3 regions of the Mesorhizobium sp. B2-3-10 genome follow, and region 2 is predicted to be linked to each of the others. Evidence: predicted binding sites of a transcription regulator. Region 2 holds the regulator's gene; each other region holds the start of a gene.

Region 1 (3,273 bases), on a different contig from region 2:
ATGTGCGCGAGGCGGTGGCCGACCGCATCATCGACGTCACCGCCTTCGCTCCGGGAAAAATCGCCGCATGACCAGGAAGCTATCGGAGACGCCGCTGGTCCACCCGACGGCGGAGGTGCACAACTCGACACTCGGCCGCTGGACCGAGATCGCCGACCGCAGCCGGGTTTCGGAAAGCGAGCTCGGCGACTATTCCTACATGATGCAGGACTGCGCGGTCTGGTGCGCGACGATCGGCAAATTTGCCAACATCGCCGCCAGCGTGCGCCTCAACGCCACCAACCACCCGACCTGGCGGCCGACGCTGCACCACTTCACCTACCGCGCCTCCGACTATTGGGACGACGCCGAGCATGAGAGCGAATTCTTCGCCGAGCGCCGCGCCAAGCGCGTCATCATCGGCCACGACACCTGGCTCGGCCACGGCTCGACCGTCCTGCCCGGCGTCACCGTCAGCGACGGCGCCGCCGTTGGCGCCGGCGCGGTCGTCTCGAAGGACGTCGCGCCCTACACGATCGTCGCCGGCGTACCGGCAAAACCGATCCGCGAGCGCTTCGACCGCCGCACCGCCGAGCGCTACCAGGCGCTTGCCTGGTGGGATTGGGATCACGCGAGGCTGCGCGCCGCGCTCGATGATTTTCGGGAGCTGACGGCCGAAGCGTTTTTGGAGAAACACGAAGAACGGGCATCGGGCAAAGAGGCATAGCCCTCACATCATCGTCATATCACCGGCTTGTTCATACCCTTGACACAGGACTCGGACAGGACGCGATCTCCTTGAAGGAGATCGCCATGCTCGACACTGTCAGACCCTCGCTCGCCGGATTCTTTGCCGGCTCCGATCCGGCGTCGCCGGCGCATCTCGGCACGCGCTACGACGCGTCAGGCAACTTCCTCCTCGAGCCGGGCAACACCGTCGTCAGCCATCTGGTCAGCGGCTCGCCTTCGGAAGCGGTGGTGTTGGCCGTCCGCGAGAAGATGCTGGCAATGCCTGATGCCGACCGCCTCGCCTTCACGCCGGTTTCCAGCCTGCACATGACCCTTTTCCAGGGCATAATCGAATATCGCCGTCGCCTGCCCTTCTGGCCGCGGGACGTGCCGCTCGACACCAGCATCGACGCCATGACCCGCCTCTATCTGGAGCGCCTGAAGGGGTTCCAGGGCTTCGGCCCTTTCAACATCAAGGTGGCCGAGGTCCTGCCGACCGGCCTCACCGTTGCCGGCGCGACCGACGAGGATGCGCGCATCATGCGTGCATGGCGCGATGCGCTCGCGGTGCCGTTCGGCTACCGGCATCCCGATCACGACACCTACGTCTTCCACATCACCTTCGCCTATCAGATCCAGCGCTTTGATGATGATAGGGCCGCCGCGTGGCAGGCGCTGTTTGACGATTGCCTGGCGCTTTTCGCGCGCCAGGCGCCGGTGATCGAGATCAAGGCTCCCGCCTTCTGCGCATTCCGCGATATGAAGCATTTCGAGGAATTGCTGGTGCTCGGCTGATCGCCCGCAAGGCGCCAGTCGCCGCGCCTGTGGAGCGTAACAAAACTGACATCATCGCGACACGGCAGGTTCATGTGGTTGCGTTAGGCGAGTGCCTGACGATCAATATGGACCGGACTGGAACCAGCCCATGTCAGCAAACTCTGCCACGCTCGAAATCCGCGGCGTCAGCCGACGATTTGGCAAGAACACCGCCGTCAGCGACGTCAACATCTCGATCCCGCAAGGGCAGATGGTCGGCGTCATCGGTCGTTCGGGCGCCGGCAAATCCACTCTTCTTCGCATGATCAACCGTCTTGTCGACCCCAGCCAGGGGTCGATTTTTTTTGACGGCGCCGAGGTCTCCCGGCTGCGCGGCTCGCCGCTGCGGCGCTGGCAGCGCGACTGCGCCATGATCTTCCAGCAGTTCAACCTGGTGCCGCGCCTCGACGTGCTGACCAACGTGCTGCTCGGCAAATTGAACCACCGTTCGACCCTGTCCAATCTTCTGGGCATGTTTTCGCGCGCCGAGTGCGCGGAGGCGGTCGCCGCGCTCGAGCGGCTCGACATCGCCCGCACCGCACTTCAGCCCGCCGGCACGCTGTCGGGCGGCCAGCAGCAGCGCGTCGCCATCGCCCGCGCCATGATGCAGCAGCCCAGGGTGATCCTCGCCGACGAGCCGATCGCCTCGCTCGACCCGCTCAACGCCAAGGTGGTGATGGATTCTCTGCAGGACATCAATCTGCGCGAAGGCATCACCGTTGTCACCAATCTGCATACGCTCGATACCGCCCGCACCTATTGCAACCGCATCATCGGCATGGCCGCCGGCAAGGTCGTCTTCGACGGGCCGCCCGAAGAGCTCGACCGCCAAGCCGTGCGTCTTGTCTATGGCGCCGACAGCAATGGCGGCGAGATATCGGAGGTCATCACCTCCACCAGTGTTGCCTTCAAGCAGAAGATCGCCGCATCCGCCGGACCGCTCGAGCCCGCATTCCCGGGATACTGAGCCCAGTAAGGGCCAATAGCGAGCAGCCTGGATCGTCCGCCCGCGTCAAGGGCACTTGTCAAGATCAAGAACGCTGCCGGCGCGGGGCCGGAACTTACAGGAGAGATATCAATGTTCAGGAAGATGGTTTTCGGTGCCGTTTCGGTGCTCGCCATGGCCACCAGCATGGCCCATGCCGCCGACATGAAGGAATTTCGCGTCGGCATTCTCGGCGGTGAAAACGAAACCGACCGGCTGCGCAACTACCAGTGCCTGGCCGATCACCTGAAGGCAGAGTTTGGCTTCGAGAAGGTTTCGCTGTTCCCCGCCGCTGACTATGACGGCGTCATCCAGGGCCTGCTCGGCGGCACGCTCGACTTCGCCGAACTCGGCGCTTCCGGCTACGCCAGCGTCTATCTCAAGGATCCGAAGGCGGTTACCCCGATCCTCACCACCAAGCAGACCGACGGCTCCACCGGCTACTATTCGATCGGGCTGGCGCTGAAGACGTCGGGGATCACCGACATCAAGTCAGCCAAGGGCAAGAAGCTCGGCTATGCCGATCCGGATTCGACCTCCGGCTACCTGATCCCGCTGACCCAGATTCCAAAGACCACCGGCGCCTCGAACGAGACCTACTTCGCGTCGACCCAGTTCAATGGCGGCCACGAAAACAACGTTCTGGCCGTGCGTGACGGTAAGGTAGATGTCGCAGTCGACGATTCCTCGGGCATCGGCGACTTCAAGAACGGCTACACCTCCGGCACCTTCCACAAGGAAGTCGCCAAGGGCGCCGTCGACCC
Region 2 (3,273 bases):
GGGTTGCGGAAAGTCGACGCTGCTGCGCGTCTTCAACCGCATCTACGAGCTCTACCCCAAGCAGACCGCCGAGGGTCAGGTGCTGCTCGACGGCCAGAACGTTCTCGACCGCTCGCAGGACCTCAACCTGTTGCGCACCAAGATCGGCATGGTGTTCCAGAAGCCGACGCCGTTCCCGATGTCGATCTATGAGAATATCGCCTTCGGCGTCAGGCTCTATGAGAAGATCGGCAAGGCCGAGATGGACGGCCGTGTCGAGCAGGCGTTGAAACGCGCCGCGCTGTGGAACGAGGTCAAGGACAAGCTCAATGCCAGCGGCCTCAGCCTGTCGGGCGGCCAGCAGCAGCGGCTTTGCATCGCCCGCACCGTGGCGGTCAAGCCGGAGGTCATCCTGCTCGACGAACCGGCCTCGGCGCTCGACCCATTGTCGACCGCCAAGATCGAGGAATTGATCGACGAGTTGCAGGCCGACTACACGATCGTCATCGTCACCCACAACATGCAGCAGGCCGCGCGCGTCTCGAAGCAGACGGCTTTCATGTATCTGGGCGAGCTGGTCGAATTCGACAAGACCGAGAAGATCTTCACGTCGCCTCGCGAGAAGCGCACGCAGGACTACATCACCGGCCGCTTCGGCTGATCTCACGCATACGAGGACCAGGATCATGGCCGAACACACAGTCGCAGCCTTCGACGAGGATCTCGGACAGATCAGCAAGCTGATCAGCGACATGGGCGATCTCGCCGGCACGATGGTCGGCGGCGCCACCAAGGCGCTGCTGAATTCCGACAACGCGCTGGCACAGCGCGTCGTCTCCGACGACGCCATCATGGACGCGCGCCAGCGCGAACTCGATGATCGCGCCATCACCCTGATCGCCAAGCGCCAGCCGATGGCCGACGATCTGCGTCATGTCGTCGGCTCGATCCGCATGGCGGGCGATCTCGAACGCATCGGCGACCTTGCCAAGAACATCGCCAAGCGCGTCGGCTCGGTAGGCCTCACCGCCACGCCGCGCGACTTGTCGCATTCCATCGACTCCATGGCGCAGCTGGTGCTGATCCAGGTGCAGGGCGTCGTCGAGGAATATGCGGCCGGCGATGCCGCCGCCCTCGCCAAGCTCAGGAATGACGACGAACGCATCGACGTCAAATACACTTCGGTCTTCCGCGAACTCCTGACTTACATGATGGAGGATCCCCGCAACATCACGGCTTGCACGCATCTTTTGTTCTGCGCCAAGAATCTCGAACGCATCGGCGACCATGTGACCAACATCGCCGAGAATGCGTATTATGTGCTGACCGGCACGCAACTGCCCGCCAACCGTCCGAAGCAGGACGAGACGGCGATGTCGGTGCCGGCGGCTTGACGGCAGGGATGATCGATCGATGATCGCGCCACGCATCATGGTGGTGGAGGACGAGGAGCCGCTGGGCGTGCTCCTCCGCTACAACCTGGAGTCCGAGGGTTACCAGGTCGAGGTGGTGACACGCGGCGACGAAGCCGAGATACGCCTCCAGGAAAACGTGCCCGACCTGCTGGTGCTCGACTGGATGGTGCCGGCGGTTTCCGGCATCGAACTCTGTCGGCGCCTGCGCATGCGGCCCGAGACGGAGCGACTGCCGATCATCATGCTGACGGCGCGCGGCGAGGAGAGCGATCGCGTGCGCGGCCTCTCGACCGGCGCCGACGACTATCTGGTCAAGCCGTTCTCGACGCCGGAATTCATGGCCCGGGTCAAGGCGCTGCTGCGCCGCGCCAAACCGGAAGTGCTGTCCAGCGTGCTCAAGGTCGGCGACATCGTGCTCGACCGCGAATCGCACCGGGTCTATCGCAAGAAGAGCGAGATCCGGCTCGGACCGACCGAGTTCCGGCTACTCGAATTCATGATGCGCCATCCCGGCCGCGTGTTCTCGCGCAGCCAGTTGCTCGACAATGTCTGGGGCGAGACGATCTACATCGACGAGCGCACCGTGGATGTGCATGTCGGCCGCCTGCGCAAGGCGGTCAACAATGGCCGCATGCCCGATGTGATACGCACCATCCGTGGCGCAGGCTACGCAATCCGCGAGGATTGAGATCAGGCCACGTTCTTGCCGGATCTCACCTGCACGCCCGGCGCGAAAATCTCCTGGTCGACGAAGGTGAGCGCGCGCATGGCGCAGCCCTCGCGGATCAGCGGCAATTCGTTCGGCTCTGTATCGAAGGAAATCGATTTCGAATGCTGGCCGCCGGCGGTCTGGGCGATGGCCTCGCGCAAGGCCGGCTCGATCAGATCGAAGGCGGCGGCGCTGACGCCGACCATCGCAACCGGCGCCGGATCGATCAGCGCGAACAGGCTGCCAAGGCCATAGCCCAGCGCCTCGCCGGCCTTGCGATAGGCCTCGCGCTCCGGTCCGTCTCTTTCGCGCGCCGTAGCCGCCAATGCGCGCATGTCGGCGTCGCTGACGTCGACCGGTTTGGCGTCCTCACCCAGCTGTCCTGCATTACGCCAGATGGCATAGTTGCCGGCATAGGCCTCGACGCAGCCGCGCCGCCCGCAGCGGCAGAGCGCGCCGCCGGGGCGATGGATCATGTGGCCGAACTCGCCGCCCGAGGAATGGGTGCCGGTGAACAGCTCGCCCTTCAGCACCAGCCCCATGCCGATGCCGTGCGAGAGCAGGATGGCGATGAAGTCGTCGCGGTAGCGCTCGGGGTCGCGCCAGCGCAGCGCCACAGCCATCATGTTGCAGTCGTTCTCCATGGTGGCGGGGATGCCGAATTCGGCTTCGAGTATGTCGGCGAAGGCAATGTCCGTCTGCGGCGTGATCGGCGACCACAGCATGGCGCGCGCCTCGGTGTCGGTGATACCCTGGATCGCCAGCGCGATGCGGGCGATGCTGGCGACGTCGAGGTCGGGATCTTCGAGGCGGCGGCGGACGATGGCCACGCATTCGCCGATCAGCGCCTCGCGGGACATGGTCAGCGTGTCCAGCCGGCGCTGCTCCTCCGATATCACCTGGCCGGCGTAGTCGATGACGGCGACGGAGAGGAAATTCAGCGACAGCACCACGGTCATGACCGCCGCGGCCTCGGGGTTGAGACCAAGGCCAACCTGCGGCCGGCCGCGTTTCAGTGAGCCGGCCTCGTTCGGCTTGCCTTCGCTCAGGATACCTTCGCCGATCAGGTCGGCTGATATCGCCGATATGGTCGAGTGGCTCAGGGCGGTGGTGGCGGCGATCTCGGTGCGCGAGGGCTGGCCACCCCGGCGCACGGCTCCAATCACCATT
Region 3 (3,273 bases), 810 kb from region 2:
CCTCGTCGACATGAGCGGACGTCGCATCGTCATGGCTCGCGAGCACGATGCCGCGCTCCTGGCAGGCGGCGGCGATGAAGACGCGGTTCGGCCCAGAGTTGCGTGCCGATTCGTCCATCCGCTTCTCGCAGAATTTCTGGAAATCGCGATCCGAGAGTTTCAGCTTGCGCTGGTAGTAGTAGGCATAGGTTTCAAGGTTGACGAACTGGCGCTGGCCCGGCGCGTGGTCCATCAGCGACGCCAGCTTGACCCGTTCGTCACCGTCGAAATTGGCGAATGCGTTGAGGCAATCCGGCGCTGAAACCTCGCAGCGAAGATGCAGGAAGTGATCGGCCCGCAGACGATCCCGCGCGACGCTGTCCTCGATCGCATCGGCCAGCTTGCGGATGTCGTCCAATGTCAGGTCGGCGTCCTCGTCCATGCCGACGCGCAAGGCATCTAGCACGGTCGTGATGCCGGCGGTCGCCACCTGCGCGTCATGGGCGAGCACCGCGGCGATCGGGTTCCAGCGCACTTTCGGCCGCGGCGCATAATGGCCCTCGAGATGGTCGGTGTGGAGTTCGACCAGCCCTGGAATGATGAAGTCGCCGCCCATGTCCTCGCCGATCCGGGCAGCACCGGCATCGATGCCGGCGATCAAGCCGTCGCGCAGCACCAGTGAGCCTTCGACGATCTCGTCGGCAAGAACGATGCGGGCGTTGGAAAGAACAGTTTCGGCGGTCATTGCGGGTAGTCCTTGGTTCTTGCAGTCGGGTTTCGTTCAGGCGGTTTTCCGGGCCGGGCGGCGTCCGAGCGCGTGCTGGGAAAGCACCATGAATGGCGCGCCGGGTTCGGGTTCGACGAACAATGTCAGCGCGTCCACGAGCACGGGCTGGCGCAACACATCGGCGAACAGGCTGTCGATCGCCGCGCGCAGGCGAGGGCTTTCCTGTGGGCCGGCCCGGCCGGACAGGGTCATGTGGAAGCGGAAGGTCTCGAAGACATAGGGATAGCCCCATTGGCAGAGATTGCGAAACTCGGCCGGCTTCAGCGAATCCGGGCTGCGCCGCTCGATCTCGGCCTCGGACAGCGGCGCGCGAAACCGGTCGAAATCGCGTACCACATTGTCGGCGAAGCGGTTGAGCGGCGGCAGCGGCCCTTCCGGCACCAGCGCGAAGAAGCTGTCGATCTGGCTGACGACCAGGCGCGGGATCGTGACGACAGGCGTAACCTCGGCAAAATGATCCAGCGCCGCGCGCAGCGAGGTCTCGGTCTCCGTGGCAGCCAGGTGGAAGGGCGCCTTCAGCGTCGCGTGAAAGCCGTAGCGGCGTGCCGAGGCGGTGTGGAAGGCCACTTCCGCCGCCGACAGATCGGCAACGGCCTCAACCGGCCTGGTCGCGGCACCGAACGGATCGCGGCCCAGCCAGTCGGCGGCGATGCGCGCCAGCGGCTCGTCCTGCCGGGGGGTGAAATAAATGGCATAACGCATGGGAAGTCCTCGTCAGAACCGTTGCCATAGGTGATTTCCATGACGGATTGACGAAGCTTTGACGGGTTTTAGAAGGCAAATCGACCCCTAGGGTCCTTAGCCGACGATTTTTCCCAGCTGGACCAATAAGTTCGGCCGGAAACGCGAGACGGTCAGGCCTTCATCAACCATTCGTGCTCGGGCGCATTGTGGAATTTCCAGGTCCGCTTCGGTCCGGCCATCACATTGAGATAATAGAGGTCATAACCGTGGCAGGCGGCACAGGGGTGATAGCCCTTGGGCACCAGCACCACATCGCCGTCCTCGATCGCCATGGCTTCGTCCAGCGCACGATGTCCGCTTTTGTCGGCATCGGTGTAGACGCGCTGGAAGGCAAAGCCCTGCGGCGGGTTGAGGCGATGGTAGTAGGTTTCCTCCAGATAGGATTCGGCAGGCAGATTGTCCTGGTCATGCTTGTGCGGCGGGTAGCTCGACGTGTGACCGCCGGGCGTGATGACCTCGACGACCAGCAACGAGTCGGCCGGCTGGCCTTCCGGCAGGATGTTGGTGACGTAGCGCGTATTGGTGCCCTTGCCGCGCACCTCCTGGCCGAGATCGTCCGGTCCGATCACCCGGACCGGCAGGCCACCGCCAAGACCAGGCGCCGAGCAGACGCCAAGTTCCAGCTCGGTATCGGCCGTTACCGACCAGTCCGATCCCTGCGGCACGTAGACCGACCACGGCTTGCCATCGAAGGGCGACATGCGCTCGCCGAGCAGGCCGAGATCCTTGCCGCCGGCTTTCGCGGTACCCTTGCCGGTCACGAACACCAGGCAGACTTCGCGGTCGTCCGTCTTTCCCGAGGCGCTTTCGCCCGGCTTCAGCCGATGCAGGTCGAAACCGACATAGGTCCAGCCGGCGCTTTTCGGCGTCACATGGGCGACGCGGCCATGGCCCTTGTCGGCCTTGACGAGCAGTTTCGACATTTTGTCTCTCCTATCCTAGCCTTCCAACTTCGTCATCCTGGGGCGGAGCAGGAGCGAAGCTCCGTCGCGAAGACCCCAGGATCCATGCCGTTACCTTCGTCGAAGGGCGCAGCGGAGCGGAATTCCTGCACCGTCACAACGCTTCAAAGTCATGGCATGGATCCTAGGGTCTGCGCCGCGTCGCTACGCTCCTTGCTCCGCCCTAGGATGACGAAGCGATGGGCGTTTCGGCCAATCGCCGACGTGTGCGATCCGTTACGCTCGCAGTATCCAATCCACAAAACTGCTCGCGCCATGGACCGCCTATTCCTTCGGATCGGCCGGAGGCTTCGTCTCGTCGGCCGGCTTATAAAGATAAAAAAATTGCCAGGCGCCGTAGCCGGCAAAGCCGAGCGCGATGACGCCCCAGAACGGCGTGCCGGTGGCGAACTCGATGACCGACCAGATGAAGCAGACCGCGACGACGGCGACACGCCGCCACAATGGCCGGAAGAAGGGGTGCTCGGAATCTTTCATCTGGCCAGCCTACAGCAAGCCCGGCCTGGCGAGAACCCGATCAGGCATTCGGAAACCCTTGCGTCTCCACCGTGTAGCCGGCTGATGTCATCACCCGCATCAGCTCCTTGTGGCCAACCTGCGCCATCTTCAGCGGCGGGTTCTTCTTCGGGTCCTGCTCGGCCTCGACCACGAACCAGCCTTCATAGCCGTGGTCGGCGAAGCGCTGCACGATGGCGCCGAAATCGAGCGAACCGTCGCCCGGCACGGTGAAGGCGCCGAGCGCCACGGCGTCGAGGAAGGACTGCTTCGTACGGTCGAGCTTCTCGATCACGCCCATGCGCA

What was found. Region 2 encodes PhoB, which activates phosphate uptake and scavenging genes when phosphate is short. Its sites were predicted from a motif close to TGTCATNNANCTGTCAT; they were not measured.
Region 1: a site for PhoB is predicted at 1,539-1,555, ahead of phnC (phosphonate ABC transporter ATP-binding protein). Genes of this name have one in related genera too.
Region 3: a site for PhoB is predicted at 1,508-1,524, ahead of FJ943_RS01015 (DUF1045 domain-containing protein). Genes of this name have one in related genera too.

Annotation. Positions count from the first base shown of each region.
Region 1 is NZ_VFVT01000003.1:13,656-16,928, reverse strand. It holds gene phnL (phosphonate C-P lyase system protein PhnL) at 1-71, shown strand, start outside; gene FJ943_RS09715 (acetyltransferase) at 68-706, shown strand; gene FJ943_RS09710 (DUF1868 domain-containing protein) at 793-1,503, shown strand; gene phnC (phosphonate ABC transporter ATP-binding protein) at 1,634-2,491, shown strand; gene phnD (phosphonate ABC transporter substrate-binding protein) at 2,603-3,273, shown strand, end outside.
Region 2 is NZ_VFVT01000001.1:1,000,863-1,004,135, forward strand. It holds gene pstB (phosphate ABC transporter ATP-binding protein PstB) at 1-640, shown strand, start outside; gene phoU (phosphate signaling complex protein PhoU) at 666-1,373, shown strand; gene phoB (phosphate regulon transcriptional regulator PhoB) at 1,393-2,082, shown strand; gene FJ943_RS05115 (ROK family protein) at 2,085-3,273, opposite strand, start outside.
Region 3 is NZ_VFVT01000001.1:193,298-196,570, forward strand. It holds gene FJ943_RS01010 (alpha-D-ribose 1-methylphosphonate 5-triphosphate diphosphatase) at 1-724, opposite strand, end outside; gene FJ943_RS01015 (DUF1045 domain-containing protein) at 761-1,468, opposite strand; gene iolB (5-deoxy-glucuronate isomerase) at 1,621-2,433, opposite strand; gene FJ943_RS01025 (DUF3329 domain-containing protein) at 2,737-2,949, opposite strand; gene iolE (myo-inosose-2 dehydratase) at 2,990-3,273, opposite strand, start outside.